Regions from separate parts of the Nocardiopsis sp. NPDC055824 genome, predicted to be linked through region 2. Evidence: predicted binding sites of a transcription regulator. Region 2 holds the regulator's gene; each other region holds the start of a gene.
The links. Region 2 encodes LexA, which represses DNA repair genes until DNA is damaged. Its sites were predicted from a motif close to TCGAACANNTGTTCGA; they were not measured.

Region 1 (4,380 bases), on a different contig from region 2:
ACCGTCCGGATCGCTGCCATCAACGAATGGCTCTGACTTACCAAACAGGCCCTAGGCCGGGGTCCGCGGCGGCGGGGAACGCCAGCCGGGCGGTGCGGCCCCTCCGGCGCGTTCCGGTGGACCGCGCCGCCCGCCTCACCCCAGGGGCGGGCCGTCCGCGGCGCCGGCCTCGCGCGCCGCGCGTTCCAGGCGGTCCCGGTACCCCTCCCACCAGGCGCGGTCCACGGCGGGCAGGTTGTCCCCTCCGGCCGCCAGCCCGGCGGCGCCGTCGATGAGCTCCCGGAGGATGTCGGCGTGCCCCGCGTGCCGGTCGGTCTCCGCGATCAGGTGGACCAGGACCAGCCGCACCGTCACCTCGGCCCGGTCCTGCGGCCACCAGGGGACGCGGCCGACCGCGTCCGCCCCCAGCTCGGCGACCGTGGCGTCCCCATGGGCCCACACCCGCCTGTACAGGCCCACGATGTACTCGCGCGACTCGTCGGGGGTGGCCCACATGTCCGTGTTGGGCTCCGCGCCGGGGTCGGCCCAGGGCACCGGCTCCCCGAAGGGGCGGCCGAACACCGTCCCCAGGTAGTCCGACTCGACGGCGACCAGGTGCTTGACCAGGCCCAACAGGTTGGTCCCGGTCGGTGTCACCGGTCGGCGGACGTCGTACTCCGAGAGCCCGTCCAGCTTCCACAGGACGGCTTCCCTGGCTCCCCGGAGGTAGCGCAGGAGCTCGGGGCAGGGGTCTGTCGCGGTCATTCGGCAACGCCTTTCATGAGGGGCGCCCCGCCCGGACGGGCGGGGCCGAGGACTGTTCTGCGCACCACCGGCCCGCGCGGGGGAGCCCGCACCCGGCGCGCGGGCGTGACCGGCACGGACCGGTCCCGGGTGCTCCTCGCGGGCGCGTATCGTGAGCGCACTCCGCACCGATGTCGAGGGGGAACAGCGGCATGTCCACCGTCCAGCAGCACCCGATCCTGCCGTCCGTGATCCTGGAGACCGAACGCCTGCGCCTGCGCGCGTTCGTCGAGGCCGACATCGACGACGTGCACACGAGCTGCACCGACCCCGAGCTCCAGCGGTGGATCCCGATCCCCGGCCCCGGGCGGCCCTACACCCGCGAGGACGCCGAGCAGTGGTGCCGCGAGGTCGCCCCGGGGATGCGCACCGGCGGCGAGGGCCAGCAGTGGGCCGTCGTGGAGAAGGGGACGGGCCGCCTGGTGGGCGCCATCGGCCTGGTCCGCACCCTGTGGCCCGCCATGAACACCGAGGTCGGATACTGGGTGTCCCCCTGGGGCCGCGGCCGGGGGTACGCGACCGAGGCGGCCGTGGCCGTCTCCCGCTGGGCGGTCGACCAGGGCTTCCTCCGCGTGGAGATCAAGGCGGGCACCGGGAACACCGGCTCCCGCCGGGTCGCGGAGCAGGCCGGATTCACCTTCGAGGGCGTCGAGCGGAGCGCGATGCCGCTGCACGAGGGCCGGACGGACCTGGCCGTGTACAGCCTCCTGCCCTCCGACCTGGTCCGCGCCGACGGCCTGTAGCCCCGGGCACGCGGGCGTCGGGCCGCCTCCCGCCGCGCGGACCGCGCCCGGGCGGACGCCCACGGGCCTGCCCGCACCGACCGCCCCCGGGCGGACGGCCGCGGGGCCGCCCGTCCGGTTCCGCGCGGGCGCCGGGCCGGCCGGGAGCGTCCGCGTGAGAGGCCCTAGCCCCACACGCGGGAGAGCAGCCAGGTCCCGCTGGCCGTGTCGTGGCGCAGTTCGTACACGCCCTGGGACCGGGACGTTCCCGCCTCCACCCTCCAGTGCCTGCGCTCGGGCACCTGGGACCCGCTCACCGGTGTCCAGTCCATACGCAGCGTGACCCAGTGGTCGAGGATCCTGCGCACGCCGTACACCCTGCCGTTCCACGTGAACCGGGCCGGGCGCCCGTCATCCTCGACGACGGTGACCTCCGCCCCGTAGTAGCGTCCCACGACACTTCCCCTCAGCATCATCCGCCTCCTGAGCCCCAACGCATGTCGCCGGGACACCCACCCGTGGGGAAGTCGCGGACGAGTGTCGAACATGTGTTCTAATCCTAGCGAAATCAGCGGCCCCGTGGAACTGTTTCGGGAAGTTCCGCATCCCCCCATGTGACGACCGGTCCGGCCCCGCGCGGAACCCCGGCGCGAGCACCGGGCCGTCGGCGCACTGTTCGAGGGCCGCCACCCGCACGGGACACACCCCGGTCGACCTCCGGCCCTCCCCACCACCGCGTTCGGCGTCCGGCCCCGCCCCGGAGCGGCCGAGCGCCGAACCAGTTCAGAACGCGTCGGCGTGTCGGCATCGGTACGCTGTCAGGCGCGCAACACACGAGCCACTACGAGGGACCCCCCACTGTGACGTCGAACGGACACGAGAGCGGCAAACCCCTGCGTGCGGGGGACCCGCGCGAACTGGACGGCCACCGCATCGTGAGCCGCCTGGGGCGCGGCGGCATGGGCACCGTGTACCTCGCCGAGGACCCCTCCGGCCGGTCCGTGGCCGTCAAGCTCATCCATCCCGACCTGGCCGACGACGAGTCCTTCCGCCTCCGCTTCGCACGCGAGGTCGAGTCCGCCCGCCGCGTCGCCCGCTTCTCCACCGCCGGGGTCCTCGGCGCCCGGCTGGAGGGCGAACCCCTCTACATCGTCACCGAGTACGTGCCGGGGCCGAACCTGGACGAGGCGATCCGCTCGGGCGGGCCCATGGGCGGCGGCACCCTCGAGGGGCTCGCCCTGGGCGTGGCCGCCGCCCTCACCGCCATCCACGGGTCGGGGGTGGTCCACCGCGACCTCAAACCCGCCAACGTCCTGCTCTCCCCCGTGGGCCCCAAGGTCATCGACTTCGGCATCGCCCGCGCCCTGGACGAGGCGGGCGGCGGGGTCACCCGCTCCAGCCAGCTCATGGGCACCCCGTCCTACACGGCCCCCGAACTCCTCCTGGGGGAGCAGGCCACCGCGGCCGCCGACATCTTCGCCTGGGGCTGCCTCGTCGCCTTCTCCGGCACGGGCAGGGCCCCCTTCGACGCGGCCACCGTGCCCGCCGTCCTCCACAACATCTCCTCCGCGCCGCCCCGCCTCGACGGCCTCGACCCGGCCCTGCTGGACCTGGTCCGGGCGACCCTGGACAAGAACCCCGCCAACCGGCCGTCCTCCCAGCAGATCCTGGCGCGCCTGACCGGTCAGGCGGAACCGGAGGAGGCGGAGGTCCGCCGCACCATCACGGACTCCTGGGCCCCGCCCAGCGGTGTGCCCGTGGTCGGAGCGCCGCCGCAGGAGACCGGCGCCGGGCTCGCGCACAACGGACCGGCCGGAGGCGGGGCCGCCCCCCGGGGCCCCGCCACACCCCCCGGCGGACAGCCCTCCGAGGCCGGGGATCCCCTGCGGCCGGGGACCGCCGGCGCCCACCCCTTCCAGGACCCCCGCGCGCAGCAGCCGCCGGTTCGACCGGTGCCGCCCACCCAGCAGGTCCCCCCGGACCGGACCCCGCCGACCCGGCAGATGCCCGACGGGCGCGGGCACCCGCCGTCCGGCCCCCAGCCGGCCCAGGGACACCGGGCCGTGTACCCGAACCAGCCCCCGGGCCGGGGGCAGAACCTCCCCGGCCGCTACCCGCCGCCGGGCCAGGGAGGCCCTTCCCTCCCTCCGCACGACCGGCGCCCCGGCACGCAGCAGGCGAACTTCAGCGGCCCCGGCGGCCCGGGAGGCCCCGTGGGCCCGGTGGCGGCCGGCGCACGCCCGAACCCGGGCAGGCGCCGCAGGACGGTCGCGATCGGCGCCGCCGCGGCCGCGGTCGTCCTCGTCGCCGCCGTCGGCGGGGCCGTCCTGCTGAACGGCTCCGAGGAGGTGCCGCCCACCGTCTCCCTCTACGAGATCGACTTCACCACCGACCCGGACTGGGGCTCGGTCTACGACCCCGGCACGGAGGACGGCTACTGGCAGGAGGAGCGCGGCTACCTCCTCCAGCACGACCCCGGGACCAGCACCTACGTCAGCCGCGGCACGAAAGCGGCGATCACCACCGAGAGCGTGCTCCCCGACAGGGTCGTGGTCAGCTCCACCGCCTACGTCGTCGAGGGCCCCGAGCAGGCCGTGTTCGGGGTGCGGTGCTGGGACAACGACGGCGAGGAGTACCGCACCCACTACGAGGCCCTGCTCCGCTACGACGGCAGGCGCGCGGAGATCCGCCGGATGAACGAGGAGGACGGCGACCGCACCCTCGCCGAGACCACCGAGGTCTCCGGGTTCGAGCCCTACCCCCTCTTCGACGAGGAGGTGCGGGACGGTGACTACGACCCGGACCGCCCCTACGTCTTCGAGGCCGACACGGTGCCGACCAACACGGTGACGCTCTCCTGCCAGTACTACGGCGA
Region 2 (6,861 bases):
ATCAGCTGCAACCGCTGGTGGAGCCGCAGCCCTCGCAGGCGTAGCAGCTGCCGGAGGGCCGCATCCTGGTGCCGCAGGTGACGCACAGCGGCGCGTCGGCGACGAATCCCTGGCCGGCCAGCAGGTCCGCCGTGGAGTGCACCTCGGCGGGCTCCGCCGGGGACGCCTGCGGAGCGGGCGCGTCCGGGGTCCCGGGCGCCTCCGCCCCGTGGGTGGCGGCGGACTGGGCGTAGGACTCCACCTGGGCGGCGACCTGGGCCGGGTCCTCGCCCGCGAGCTGCGCCTGGCGCTCGGAGGCCGACAGGACGCCCAGGGCCGCGCGCTCCTCGTAGGGCAGGTGGTCCAGGGCCAGGCGGCGGAAGATGTAGTCCACCACCGACTGGGCCATGCGGATGTCCGGGTCGTCAGTCATGCCCGCCGGGTCGAACCGCATGTTGGTGAACTTGTCCACGTAGGTCTCCAGCGGCACCCCGTACTGGAGGGCGATGGAGATCGCGATGGAGAACGCGTCCATGACCCCGGCCAGGGTCGAACCCTGCTTGCCGAGCTTCATGAAGACCTCGCCCAGGCCGTCGTCCGGGTAGGAGCCCGCCGTGATGTACCCCTCGGCGCCGCCCACGGAGAACGAGGTGGTCTCGCTCGGACGCTTCTTGGGCAGGCGGCGGCGGACCGGGCGGGCCACCTCGACGGTCCGCACCTCGGGCTCCGCCTCCTCCTTCTCCGACGCGCCCGTCGACAGCGGCTGGCCGACCTTGCAGTTGTCGCGGTAGACGGCGAGCGCCTTCAGGCCCAGCTTCCAGCCCTGGAAGTAGATGTGCTCGAAGTCCTCGACCGTGGCGTCCTCCGGCACGTTCACCGTCTTGGAGATCGCGCCGGACAGGAACGGCTGCACGGCGGCCATCATCCGCACGTGGCCCATGGGCTTGATGTAGCGGCGGCCCATCGCGCAGTCGAACACCTCGTAGTGCTCGGGACGCAGGGAGGGGGCGTCCACGACGTGGCCGTTCCCGGCGACGTACTCGACGATCGCCTCGGCCTGCTCGTCCTGGTAGCCCAGGTTCGCGAGCGCGCGCGGGATGGCCTGGTTGACGATCTGCATCGAACCGCCGCCGACCAGCTTCTTGAACTTGACCAGCGAGAAGTCGGGCTCGATGCCGGTGGTGTCGCAGTCCATCATGAAGCCGATGGTGCCGGTGGGCGCGAGCAGGCTCGCCTGGGCGTTGCGCCAGCCGTTGCGCTCCCCGACCCTGAGGCACTCGGCCCACTCGCGGGTGGCCGCGGCGTGGACGGGCTCCTCCAGGGAGGTCACCGTGCGCAGGTCGTCGTTGGCGGCGGCGTGCTTGCGCATGACGCGCTTGTGGGCCTGCTCGTTGCGCTTGTAGCCGTCGTAGGGGCCGACCACCCCGGCCAGCTCCGCGCTGCGGCGGTAGGCGGTGCCGGTCATCAGCGAGGTGACGGCGGCGGCGACGGCGCGGCCGCCGTCGGAGTCGTAGGCGTGGCCGGTGGCCATGAGGAGGGCGCCCAGGTTGGCGTAGCCGATGCCGAGCTGGCGGTAGGAGCGGGTCGTCTCACCGATCTTCTCGGTCGGGAAGTCGGCGAAGGTGATGGAGATGTCCATCGCCGTGATGACCAGCTCGGTGAGCCTGGTGAAGCCCTCGACGTCGAAGGTGTCGTCCTCGCGCAGGAACTTCAGCAGGTTGATCGAGGCCAGGTTGCAGGACGAGTCGTCCAGGGACAGGTACTCGCTGCACGGGTTGCTGGCGCTGATCCGCCCGGTCTCGGGGTTGGTGTGCCAGTCCTGGATGGTGCCGTCGTACTGGATGCCGGGGTCGGCGCACTCCCAGGCGGCCCTGGCCATCCGGGTGAAGAGGTCCTTGGCGTCCACGGTGGCGACGACCTCGCCGGTGGTGCGGGAGGTGAGGCCGAACTCGGAGCCGGTGTCGACGGCGCGCATGAACGCGTCGGAGACGCGGACGGAGTTGTTGGCGTTCTGGTACTGGACGCTGAACATGTCGGCGCCGCCCAGGTCCACGTCGAAGCCGGCGTCGCGCAGGGCGCGGATCTTGTGCTCCTCGCGGGCCTTGGTCTCGACGAACTCCTCGATGTCGGGGTGGTCGACGTCCAGGACGACCATCTTGGCGGCCCGGCGGGTGGCTCCGCCGGACTTGATGGTCCCGGCCGAGGCGTCGGCTCCGCGCATGAAGGACACGGGTCCGGAGGCCGTGCCGCCCGAGGACAGCAGCTCCTTGCTGGAGCGGATGCGGGAGAGGTTCACACCCGCGCCGGACCCGCCCTTGAAGATGATCCCCTCTTCCTTGTACCAGTCGAGGATCGACTCCATGGTGTCGTCGACGGAGAGGATGAAGCACGCGCTGACCTGCTGCGCCGAGGCCGTCCCGACGTTGAACCACACCGGCGAGTTGAAGCTGAACAGCTGGTTGGCGAGGGCGTGCTTGAGCTCGTGGTCGAAGATCTCCGCGTCCTCGTCGCCGGCGAAGTAGCCGTGCTCGACGCCGGTCGCGGTGTAGACGCCGACGACGCGGTCGATGAGCTGCTTGAGGCTCCACTCGCGCTCGGGGGTGCCGACGGCTCCGCGGAAGTACTTGCTCGCCACGATCTGGGTGGCGTTCATGGACCAGGAGGCGGGGAACTCCACGCCGCGCTGCTCGAAGTTGACCGTGCCGTCACGCCAGTTGGTCATGACGACGTCGCGGCGCTCCCACTCCAGGGAGTCGTACGGGTGCGTCCCGGGGGTCGTGAAGACCCGCTTGATCTTCAGGCCCTTGCGGCTCCCCTTGCCCTTGCGCCCCGTCGAACCGCTGGCGGTTTCCGTCATCGTGGATTCTCCCCCTACCTCGTGGGCACGGCCTGCCCAACCGTGCACGGCGTCCTTGGAATACGGGACGGCCGGTCACGGGAGGACGTGTCCCGCGATGTCCGGCCGGCCCCTGCGGTGCCCCGCCCGCGGCCCTCTCCCGGCCGCGGGGGCGCTACCCGGTGGTGGTGCTGCTCTCGGGGAGGGGGCCGGCCGCGCCGCCGTCGCCGTCCTCCCGGTCCTGCCGCAGGCTGGCGATCTCGGCCTCGAAGTCGGCGAGGCTCTCGAAACCGCGGTAGACGCTGGCGAAGTGCAGGTAGGCCACCTCGTCCAGGTCACGCATCGGGCCGAGGATGGCCAGGCCGATCTCGTGGGCCGGCACCTCGGCGACGCCGCGTCCGCGGATCTCCTCCTCGACCTGCTGGCCGAGCTTGGCGAGCGCGTCCTCGGAGACGGGGCGGCCCTGGCAGGCCCGGCGCACCCCGGCGATGATCTTGGTACGGCTGAAGGGCTCGGTGACCCCGGAGCGCTTGGCGACCATCAGCAGGACGGTCTCCTGCGTGGTGAACCTGCGCTCGCACACCGGGCAGGACCGGCGGCGCCTGATGGCCGCGCCGTCGTCGGTGGACCTGCTGTCGATCACCCTGGTGTCCGGATGGCGGCAGAACGGACAGTGCATCCTGGTTCACCTGCTTCCCTCACCGAATCGACACCCTGTATCTCTACTAAACCACAACTCCTGGGCAATCCATCCCGCGAGAGCACCAGATGTTGTGGTCGAACTTAGGCGCAGCAAGGGGTGGCCCGCAACTCCGCGGCCCGCGTGTCCCGCACGCGGACACGCGACGGGACCCGCGGCGGAGGCAGGGGGCGGACATGGGGGCGCGGGGGCGCCGGGCCGCCCCGGGGGCGTCCGGCTCCGTCGACAAGAATAGCGGCGGAGGCCCCCGGCGCCCGCTGCGACCGGCGGCCCGCCGCGCCCGGAAGCACGTTCCACGAGGGGGTTCCGGCATCGCCCCCGGGATCCGGGAGACCAGTCCCACATCCCCCGGAACCGCCCTCGGGGAGACGTGTTCGCGCATTCCGGGGACAACACCACGTGAACACGTGTACACACGTCGGTAGAGGCCGGAAATTGACCGCGAAAACACGCGGGACAATGGACCGAGCCATCGAACGCTTGTTTGATATCACCGTGCGCAACGTCTAATGTTGACTGTGATTTCACGCTGGTTTCGCCATCACGCGGACCCCAGGTCGGCGCGGTTGCGGACCGGTGGTGGCCAGTCACGCAATCAGGCCCTGACCGAACCGAATGCCGAGGAGGCCCGGCCGTGCCGGAGGAGAATCCCGGAACCGCAGATTCCACCGCCGTTCTCACCGCAGTGGGGAACACGGGGGGATCCACGCCCGAAGCCCCCAAACTCACCGCCCGACAGCAGAGCGTCCTGAACTGCATCCAGCGGTATGTGCGCGAGCGGGGCTTCCCCCCGTCGATAAGGGAAATCGGGGAAGCGGTCGGCCTCTCCAGCCCTTCCAGCGTGGCGCACCAGCTCAAGGTCCTCCAGCGCAAGGGCTACCTGCACCGGGACCAGAACAGGCCCCGGGCGGTGGAGCTGCGCTCGCCCGGCCGCTCCTCCGGCCGGACCGTGACCCCCGAGGACATCGACCCCTCGCGCGCCGCGGCCGTGCCCCTGGTCGGCCGCATCGCCGCCGGCGGGCCCATCCTGGCCGAGGAGTCGGTGGAGGACGTGCTCGCGCTGCCCCGCCAGCTGGTCGGGGAGGGCCGCCTGTTCATGCTCACCGTGGTCGGCGACTCGATGATCGACGCCGCCATCACCGACGGCGACCTGGTCGTGGTCCGCCAGCAGCAGGACGCCAACAACGGTGACATCGTGGCGGCCCTGCTGGACGACGAGGCGACCGTCAAGGTCCTGCGCCGCGAGGAGGACGGCCACGTCTGGCTGATGCCGCGCAACAAGGCCTACGAGCCGATCAACGGGGACGCCGCCACCGTCCTGGGCAAGGTCGTCGCGGTCATGCGACGCGTCTGACCCCGGTCCGGCCCCACTGCCCCGCGCCCCCGGCGCCGTCCTGCGACGGCCCGGGGGCGCCGTGCCGTGCGCGCGGGCGCCCGGCGGCCGGGGCCGCTCGGCACGCGCGCGGTCGCGGGAACCTCGGCGCATCCCCGGCCTCCCGGGCATGGGCCGCCCGGCAGGCGCACGGTCGCGGGAGGGCCTGTGGACGACGGGGGCCCGCCGGGCGGGGCCGCTAGGCTGGAACCGTGTCCACACCACTCTCCTCCCCCTCCGCCCGACCGCGCGCCGCACTGGTCGGCGGTGCCCTCGCGGTCCTGCTCTCCGCCGCCTGCGCCCCGGCCGACACAGGCGGCGCCGAGCCCCCCGGTGCCGGCGGGGTCGAGCGCGAACTCGCCTTCGAGGGCGGCGGGCACGAGGTCTCCGCGAGCTTCCGCACACCGCACGACGCGTCCGGGAGGGTCCCCGGCGCACTCATCATCTCCGGCAGCGGTCCCACCGACCGCGACAGCAACGCGCCCGTGCGGCCCGACGCCGACACCAACCGCAACCTCTCCCGCGTACTCGCCGAAGCCGGTGTGGCCTCGCTGCGCTACGACAAGTTCGGCAGCGGCCCGGACCCGCAGACCGGGGAGGAGACCGGCCCCGGGGGCGTCCGGACGATCGCCCCTGTGGACCCCGGGGTCTTCGACCGGCAGGTCGTGGCGGCGTACGAGGAGCTCGTCGCGCAGCCCGAGGTGGACCCGGGGCGCGTGGTCGTCGTCGGCCACAGCGAGGGCGCCCTCTACGCCCTGCGCGCCCACGAGCTCATCGGCTCCGGGCACCCCTCGCCCGCGCTGGTGCTGGCCGCCCCTCCGGGCACGCGCTACCTGGACCTCCTCGACCGCCAGGTCACCGAGCAGGTCCGCATGGCGGAGGGGGCGGGCCAGATCGAGGAGGCGGAGGCGGTGCAGCTCCTCTCGGACATGCGCGCCGGGCGGGCCGCGGTCAGGGGAGGACGCGACCTCACGTCGCAGGAGAGCGACCGGTTCGGCGTCTACACACCGTGGAACGCCGACTTCCTCGCGTTCATGGACGGCCTCGACCCCGTCGAACTCGGTCGCGACCTGCCCGAGGGCACACCGGTCCTGGTCCTGTGGGGGGAGGACGACGCCCAGGTCTCTCGGGAGGACGTGGACCGGCTCATGACGGGTCTGGACGGCGCCGAACGCGTGGACCTGCCCGGTACCGACCACATCCTCCGAGCCTTCGAGGACGAGCCCGGAGCGGCGGTCCTGGACTCGGACAGACCCTTCGCCGAGGGGGTCGCCCCGGCGCTGGAGGAGTTCCTCGACACCGCCTGGTAGGGCTCCCGGCCGTCGGGGACGCCCGGGGGGGCGCCGGCCCGTCACTCGGGGATCGACTCCGGGAGGGCCCCGACCACCGCCAGGGCGAGCTCCTCCGCGTCGGCGACGATACGCTCCTCGTCGGCCGGCTCGGTCGCGTCGTAGCGGGACGCCACGCTGTAGCAGGACTCCAGGTACAGGTTGGAGACCCGCGTCCCCACGCAGCCGACCGTGAACGGCGCCCCGCGGGTCCAGCGCACCGCCTCCTCGCCGACACCGTCCAGCCCGGTGGTGTCGTGCTGTTCCGTGGTCGCGCGCAGGTTGTCGGCGGCGGTCGTCACCCCGCCCGGGTTGGGAGCGGCCACCATCACCAGCGTCGCCGTGGCCGGAACCGCCTCTCCCGGGCCCTCCGGGGTGGCCCAGCGGCACTGCCACCCGGACCCGGCCGGGTCCTCCGGACCGCCGACCGGCTCCTCCAGCTCCAGTTCGTGCCCCGGCACCAGCGCGTCCAGCGTCTCCGTCGCGACGGCGGCGCACTCGGGGGCCGACTCGTACTCGCCCGTCTCCGGGGAGTCCCGCGTGACGACGTACCAGATCGCGCCGGCCGCGAGCAGGAGCAGGGCCAGGCCGGCGGCGACCACTCCCGCCGTCGCGCAGCCCCTGCTCTGCGGCTGCGCCGACGGCA
Region 3 (7,379 bases), on a different contig from region 2:
TGGGCTGCGACGATCGGTGGAATGATCGCCATCCTGGTGATCGACCTGGCCATCGTCGACCACCCCTGGAGCAAGAACAAGGGTCCCCAGGAGTTCGGGATCAAGCAGGCCGCCTGGTGGGCGGTCTTCTACATCGGCATCGCCATCCTCTTCGGTCTCGGGGTCTGGTACTTCGGCGGCGGTTCGGCCGGCGCGGAGTACTTCGCGGGCTTCGTCACCGAGAAGAGCCTGAGCATCGACAACCTCTTCGTGTTCTACCTCATCCTGAGCTCCTTCGCGGTGCCCAGGAAGTACCAGCACGAGGTCCTGCTCGTCGGCATCGTCATCGCGATCGTCATGCGCGGCATCTTCATCGCCCTCGGCGCCCAGGTGATCAACGCCTGGAGCGAGGTGTTCTACCTCTTCGGCGCCTTCCTGATCTACACCGGTTACAAGATCGTCCGTGACCACATGAAGGGCGACGAGGAGGAGAAGGACTTCACGCAGACCCCCGTGGTCCGCCTGGTCAAGCGCTTCTGGCCGGTCAGCAGCGACTACCACGGCGCCAAGCTGACCGTGAAGCTCGACGGCAAGCGCCACGTCACCCCGATGCTCCTGGTCATCCTCGCGATCGGCGTCATCGACCTGGTCTTCGCGGTCGACTCCATCCCGGCGATCTTCGGCCTGACCCAGGACACCTACATCGTCTTCACCGCCAACGCCTTCGCCCTGCTGGGCCTGCGCCAGCTGTACTTCCTGCTGGCCGGCCTGATGGACCGCCTGGCCTACATCAGCTGGGGCCTGTCGGCGATCATGGTCTTCATCGGCGTGAAGATGATCTTCCACGCGCTGCACGAGAACGGCATCCACATCGTCGACATCGGCATCGGCACCTCGCTGACCGTGATCCTCGGCATCATGACGATCACCATCGTCGGAAGCCTCGTCAAGTCCAGGATCGACGAGCGCAACAAGCCCGCCGTCGAGGAGGAGAAGGACGTTCCGGTCGACAGGTCCTGATCTCGGGCGGGCGGCCTCCGGGCGGCCCGCGGACATCCTGCGGAACGGCCTTTTTCGAACAGCTGTTCGTCTATAGTGGTGGTGTCCTGGCGCGCGAGCGCCGGGGCACCACCACTTCTCCGTAGTGGAAGAAACCGACGTCGGCGATCGTTAGTCTTGACGGACGGGGAAGGCCGGAGGCCTCCCCGTATCCCCTCACCGGCCCGATTCCGAGGCCGAGGCGGTCGCCTGAGGCCGTTCGCCCGCCACGCCGCGAAGCCACACACGGGTCGCCCGCCGTCATCGGACGCGGTCCGCGCCCCGGTGTGCCTATGCCGAAGGATGTCTCACTCGATGGTCGAACAACTGGTAGTCCGGGGAGCCCGAGAGCACAACCTCAAGGACGTCTCGCTGGACCTTCCGCGTGACTCCATGATCGTGTTCACCGGCCTGTCGGGGTCGGGGAAGTCGTCGCTGGCCTTCGACACGATCTTCGCCGAGGGGCAGCGCCGCTACGTCGAGTCCCTCTCGGCCTACGCGCGCCAGTTCCTCGGCCAGATGGACAAGCCGGACGTGGACTTCATCGAGGGACTGTCCCCGGCGGTGTCCATCGACCAGAAGTCCACCAGCCGCAACCCGCGCTCCACCGTCGGCACCATCACCGAGGTGTACGACTACCTGCGCCTGCTGTGGGCCCGCATCGGCGTGCCGCACTGTCCGGAGTGCCGTCGGGAGATCGCGCGGCAGACGCCGCAGCAGATCGTGGACCGTGTCCTGGAGATGACCGAGGGCACCCGCTTCCAGGTGCTGGCCCCGGTCGTGCGCGGACGCAAGGGCGAGTACACCGAGCTCTTCAAGGACCTGCAGTCCAAGGGCTACACCCGGGCGGTCGTGGACGGCGAGGCGGTGCGCCTGGACGAGGCGCCCAAGCTGGGCCGCTACGACAAGCACGACATCGCCGTGGTCGTGGACCGGCTCTCCGTCAAGGAGGGCGCCCGGGGTCGGCTCAACGACTCCGTCGAGACCGCGCTCAAGCTCGCCGGCGGCACCATCGTCCTGGACTTCGTGGACCTGGACGCCGACGACGCCGAGCGGGAGAAGGTGTTCTCCGAGCACCTCTACTGCCCCTACGACGACCTCTCCTTCGAGCAGCTCGAACCCCGCTCCTTCTCCTTCAACGCCCCCTACGGCGCCTGCCCCGACTGCTCGGGCCTGGGCACCCGCATGGAGGTCGACGCCGAGCTGCTGGTCCCGGACCCGGAGAAGACGCTGGCCGAGGGCGCCATCGGCCCCTGGTCGGGCGGGCCCAACAGCGGCTACTGGGAGCGCATCCTGACCGCGGTCGGCGAGGCCGTCGGGTTCGACCTGGACACCCCGTGGGAGAGGCTGCCGCGCCGCGCGCGCAAGGCGCTCATGGAGGGGCACGACACCCAGGTCCACGTCACCTACCGCAACAGGTACGGGCGCAACCGCTCCTACTACACCGAGTTCGAGGGCGTCATCCCCTGGGTGAAGCGCCGCCACTCCGAGACCGAGAGCGACTACGGTCGCGAGCGGCTGGAGGGGTACATGCGCACCGTGCCCTGCCCCACCTGCGAGGGGACCCGCCTCAAGCCGGTCGTGCTGGCCGTGACGGTGGGCGGACGGTCCATCGCCGAGGTCGCGCAGATGTCGCTCACCGACAGCGCCGCCTTCCTCGCCGGGCTCACGCTCTCCGACCGCGACGCGGTCATCGCGGCCCAGGTCCTCAAGGAGATCAACGCCCGCCTCGGCTTCCTGCTCGACGTCGGCCTCGACTACCTGAGCCTGGCCCGCTCCTCCGGGTCGCTCTCCGGCGGCGAGGCCCAGCGGATCAGGCTCGCCACGCAGATCGGCTCCGGTCTGGTGGGAGTGCTGTACGTGCTCGACGAGCCGTCCATCGGCCTGCACCAGCGCGACAACGCCCGCCTCCTGGAGACCCTCCAGCGGCTGCGCGACATCGGCAACACGCTGATCGTGGTCGAGCACGACGAGGACACCATCCGCGCCGCCGACTGGGTGGTGGACATCGGCCCCGGCGCGGGCGAGCACGGCGGACACGTCGTGGTGTCCGGCATCGTGGACGAACTCCTCACCTCAGAGACGTCGCTGACCGGCGAGTACCTGTCCGGCCGGCGCGTCATCGCGCTCCCCGAGGGGAGGCGACCCCTCACGAAGGGGCACGAGCTGGTGGTGAAGGGCGCCCGGGAGAACAACCTCCACGGGATCGACGTCGCGTTCCCGCTGGGCGTGTTCACGGCCGTCACGGGCGTGTCCGGTTCGGGCAAGTCCACCCTGGTCAACGAGATCCTGTACAAGGCGCTGGCCAAGGAGCTCAACGGGGCGCGCGACGTGCCCGGCCGGCACGTGCGGGTCAACGGCATGAACAAGGTCGACAAGGTCGTGCACGTCGACCAGAGCCCGATCGGGCGCACCCCGCGCTCCAACCCGGCCACGTACTCCGGGGTCTTCGACCACATCCGCAAACTGTTCGCGCAGACCACCGACGCCAAGACGCGCGGCTACCAGCCCGGCCGGTTCTCCTTCAACGTCAAGGGCGGCCGCTGCGAGGCCTGCGCCGGCGACGGCACGCTCAAGATCGAGATGCAGTTCCTGCCCGACGTCTACGTGCCCTGCGAGGTCTGCCACGGCGCCCGGTACAACCGGGAGACCCTCCAGGTCCACTACAAGGGCAAGAGCATCTCCGAGGTGCTCGAGATGCCCATCTCCGAGGCGCTGGAGTTCTTCGAGCCGATCAACGCCATCCGCCGCCACCTCCAGACCCTGGACGACGTCGGCCTGGGGTACGTCCGGCTCGGGCAGCCCGCCACCACCCTCTCGGGCGGTGAGGCCCAGCGCGTCAAGCTCGCGGCGGAGCTCCAGCGGCGCTCCACCGGCCGGACGGTGTACGTGCTGGACGAGCCGACCACGGGCCTGCACTTCGAGGACATCCGCAAGCTGCTGGGCGTGCTCAACCGGCTGGCGGACACCGGCAACACGGTGATCGTCATCGAGCACAACCTCGACGTCATCAAGACCGCGGACCACGTCATCGACATGGGACCCGAGGGCGGTTCGGGCGGCGGCACGGTGATCGCGGAGGGCACCCCGGAGGAGGTCGCGGCGGTCGCCGAGTCCTACACCGGGCGGTTCCTCGCCAAGCTGCTCTAGCGGTCCGGGGCCGAACGGGCCCGCCCTCGCCGGGTTCGGCGGGGGCGGGCCACTCGCCGTCCCGGGCCGGGGCCGGGACGGGACGCCCGGCGCCGGGCGGGCCCCGGAAGGGGCCGGCCACAGCGGATCGGCCCGTTCACGACGGGTGCCGCCGGGTGGGTACAGTCGGGCGTGTCCGTGCGCCACCCTGCCCCGGGCAGCCCCTCGACAGCCAGGAGGTCGGCCACCGCCATGAACGCTCCCCCGCCCGGACCCGAACACGGAGTGCGGCCGGAGGGCCGCCAGGAGCCGCCCCACGACCGGGCGTACGGGCACGCCCCCGCGGACCCGGCCGAGACCACCGTGCCCGCCGCCGGGCACGCGGCCCCCTCCGCCCCTCCCGGGCCCGAGCGGCTGTACCCGCTGGCGGGCTGGCGGACCCGGGTCCTGGCCAGGCTCATCGACCTCGTCCTGGTCGCCCTGCCCGCGCTGCTCGTCGGACTCGTCGTGACGCTGGCCTGGGTCGGGGTCCAGCAGGTCTCCAACGGGTCGACGCAGGGCATCGAGGACCGGTACCCGGTCTTCCTGTCGGTGGTCTGGTTCGCGTTCTACACCGGCTACGAGACCTTCGCCCTCGCCCGCCGGCACCAGACCCTGGGCAAGCGCAGGCTGGGGCTGAAGGTGGCGCCGGTGGAGGGCACCGGCAGCCTGGGCGCCGTGCGCATCACCGCCCTGGTCGTGCGCGCCGCGCTGCTGGCGCTGCCCTTCCTGTTCGTGTACCTGCTGTTCTTCGCCCTCGGCTGGCTCTGGTGGCTGCTGGTCGCCGTCATGGCGGTGCTCACCGGCGGCATGGCCGCCTGGAACAGGCCCAACCGGCAGGGCCTGCACGACAGGATCGCGGGGACCGTGGTGCTCGACGTCGCCGACCCGCAGGCGCACCCCCCGGCCCCGTAGCCCCGGCCGGAGGAGCTTCCCGAGGGGCCCCGGCGCAGGGCACCCCTCCATGCCTACTACATTGTGTAGTGATATTTCCGCGCAGGTGAGGGAGCGTTCGGTCGTGGCCGGTAAGAGGACGTGCGGGTGCGGGGTGAGCAGGCGGAGCCTGCTCGGAACGGCGGGCGCGGCGGCGGCCGTCACGGCCGTGAGCGCCTGCGGCGGGGAACCGCCCCGTCCGCAGGACGTCCGGCGCGGCCAGGTGGTCGGCCAGACCACCGACGTCCCCGAGGGGGCGGGCGCGGTCTTCCACCACAGCAAGCTGGTGGTGACCCAGCCGGAGAAGGACGACTACCGGGCGTTCAGCGCCTCCTGCACGCACGGGGGCTGCACCGTCCAGGAGGTCGACGACGTCATCCGGTGCCTGTGCCACGGGAGCGAGTTCGACATCTCGACGGGCGAGGTGGTCACCGGTCCGGCGCAGGAGCCGCTGGAGGGGTTCACCGTCACGATCGACGGCGAGGACATCATCCTGGACTGACCAGGAGCGCCCCCGGGGCCCGGCCCCGGGGCGGATCGGTCCCGCACGCACGACGGCGCCCGGAGCGCGGGGCCCCGGGCGCCGTTCGCGTCGGATCAGCTCTCCCCGGGGTCTCCTCCGGGAGGGCCGGTGACGCCGTTCGGCTCCCGGCGGCGGAACGCCGAGGTGGGGAACTGCGTGGCGTACGAGGCGTCGTCGTCCCCCGAGACGAACTCGGTGCGGCTGCGCGGCAGCGACTCGGGGTAGTGCGCGACCAGCCACCCGATCAGGTGCTCGCGGATCTCGCAGGCGATGTCCCACTGGGTCCCGGTGTCGGCGGCGGTCGCGACCACCCGCACGATCACCTCGCCCGTCTGGGTGACGTCGACGACCTGGCACGACCAGCTGCGCCCGTCCCAGTTGGAGCTGGAGGTGATCAGGCGGCCGGCCTCCTCGCGCAGCTCCGCGATCGGGACCTCCCAGTCCAGGGGGAGCATGACCTTCGCGGTGATCGCCGTGCCCTGCTTGGTCCAGTTCTCGAAGCTGGTCGTGGTGAAGTTCGCGACCGGCACGACCAGGCGGCGCTCGTCCCAGATCTTGATGGTGACGTTGACCAGGCTCAGCTCCTCGACGCGCCCCCACTCGCCCTCGACCACGACCACGTCGCCGATGCGCAGCGCGTCGCTGAAGGCCAGCTGGAGCCCGGCGAACAGGTTGCTCAGGGTCGACTGGGCCGCGACACCGGCGACGATGCCGATGATGCCCGCGGAGGCCAGCAGCCCGGCGCCGAGCGCCCGCACGGAGTCGAACGTGAACAGTATCGACGCGATGGCCAGGACCACGATGATCGACGTGATGACCCGGCGCAGCAGCCGCACCTGGGTCTGGAGGCGCCGGGCCTTGCGGTCGGCGTCGCCGTTGGCGACCGACAGCCGGGCGAGGACCATGTCGGTGACGGCGTGCGCCAGGCTGATGCCCAGCGCCGTCAGCGACCCGATCATGAGGATCTGCATCGCGTGCTCGATGACCTGGTACGTGCTCCAGGGCACGTCCTGCCGCTCGGGCAGCGCGAGGTTGGCGCCGACCACCGCGGCCGCCGTGTAGCCGGAGACGCGCGTGCGCGCGACCACGTAGTCCGCGACGCGCCAGGCCTTGGCCAGCTTGTTCTTGAGCACCCATCTGATGGCGAACACCAGCAGCAGAGCGAGTGTGACGGCGATGCCGATCGCGATCCATTGGGAGGGGTCCACGACGAGGGTCCTCCTTGTCGTTCATGTCCGGAAGTTCGTCTGTACCCGCCCAACCTAGACCATGCAGATGCGCAATCGTGACGTTTGCATGACCATGGGGTGCGCCCGCACGCGAGGGCCCCTCCGCCACCGGGGCGCCGCAGCCCCCGGCGGCCGGCGTGAGCCCCGCCACGGCGGCCCCGGGCGGGCCGCGAGTGGCCGTCTGTCCCTCCGACCTACCAGAATGGGGTCATGGCTGTGACTCCTCACCTGCGTCCCGCACCCGGATCCATTCCGACCTCGCCGGGCGTCTACCGGTTCAGGGACGCGTCGGGGCAGGTCATCTACGTCGGCAAGGCCAAGAGCCTCCGGTCCCGCCTCTCCTCCTACTTCCGGGACTTCGCGGGGCTGCACCCGCGCACCCAGCAGATGGTCTCCACCGCGGCCGACGTCGACTGGACGATCGTCGGGACCGAGGTCGAGGCGCTCCAGCTGGAGTACTCCTGGATCAAGCAGTACAACCCCCGGTTCAACGTCAAGTACCGCGACGA

Region 1: ACWGL3_RS31070 (DUF6504 family protein) is a predicted target of LexA. The motif match lies at 2,046-2,061, and genes of this name have one in related genera.
Region 3: uvrA (excinuclease ABC subunit UvrA) is a predicted target of LexA. The motif match lies at 1,054-1,069, and genes of this name have one in related genera.

The regions. Positions count from the first base shown of each region.
Region 1 is NZ_JBSHDN010000321.1:237-4,616, reverse strand. Features, by position in the region: gene ACWGL3_RS31080 (DinB family protein) at 136-744, opposite strand; gene ACWGL3_RS31075 (GNAT family N-acetyltransferase) at 936-1,526, shown strand; gene ACWGL3_RS31070 (DUF6504 family protein) at 1,691-1,981, opposite strand; gene ACWGL3_RS31065 (serine/threonine-protein kinase) at 2,366-4,380, shown strand, end outside.
Region 2 is NZ_JBSHDN010000262.1:714-7,574, reverse strand. Features, by position in the region: gene ACWGL3_RS29540 (vitamin B12-dependent ribonucleotide reductase) at 2-2,836, opposite strand; gene nrdR (transcriptional regulator NrdR) at 2,991-3,494, opposite strand; gene lexA (transcriptional repressor LexA) at 4,150-4,869, shown strand; gene ACWGL3_RS29525 (alpha/beta hydrolase family protein) at 5,100-6,197, shown strand; gene ACWGL3_RS29520 (hypothetical protein) at 6,239-6,861, opposite strand, start outside.
Region 3 is NZ_JBSHDN010000023.1:21,243-28,621, forward strand. Features, by position in the region: gene ACWGL3_RS08100 (TerC family protein) at 1-999, shown strand, start outside; gene uvrA (excinuclease ABC subunit UvrA) at 1,333-4,167, shown strand; gene ACWGL3_RS08110 (RDD family protein) at 4,399-5,100, shown strand; gene ACWGL3_RS08115 (Rieske (2Fe-2S) protein) at 5,234-5,620, shown strand; gene ACWGL3_RS08120 (mechanosensitive ion channel family protein) at 5,716-6,849, opposite strand; gene uvrC (excinuclease ABC subunit UvrC) at 7,081-7,379, shown strand, end outside.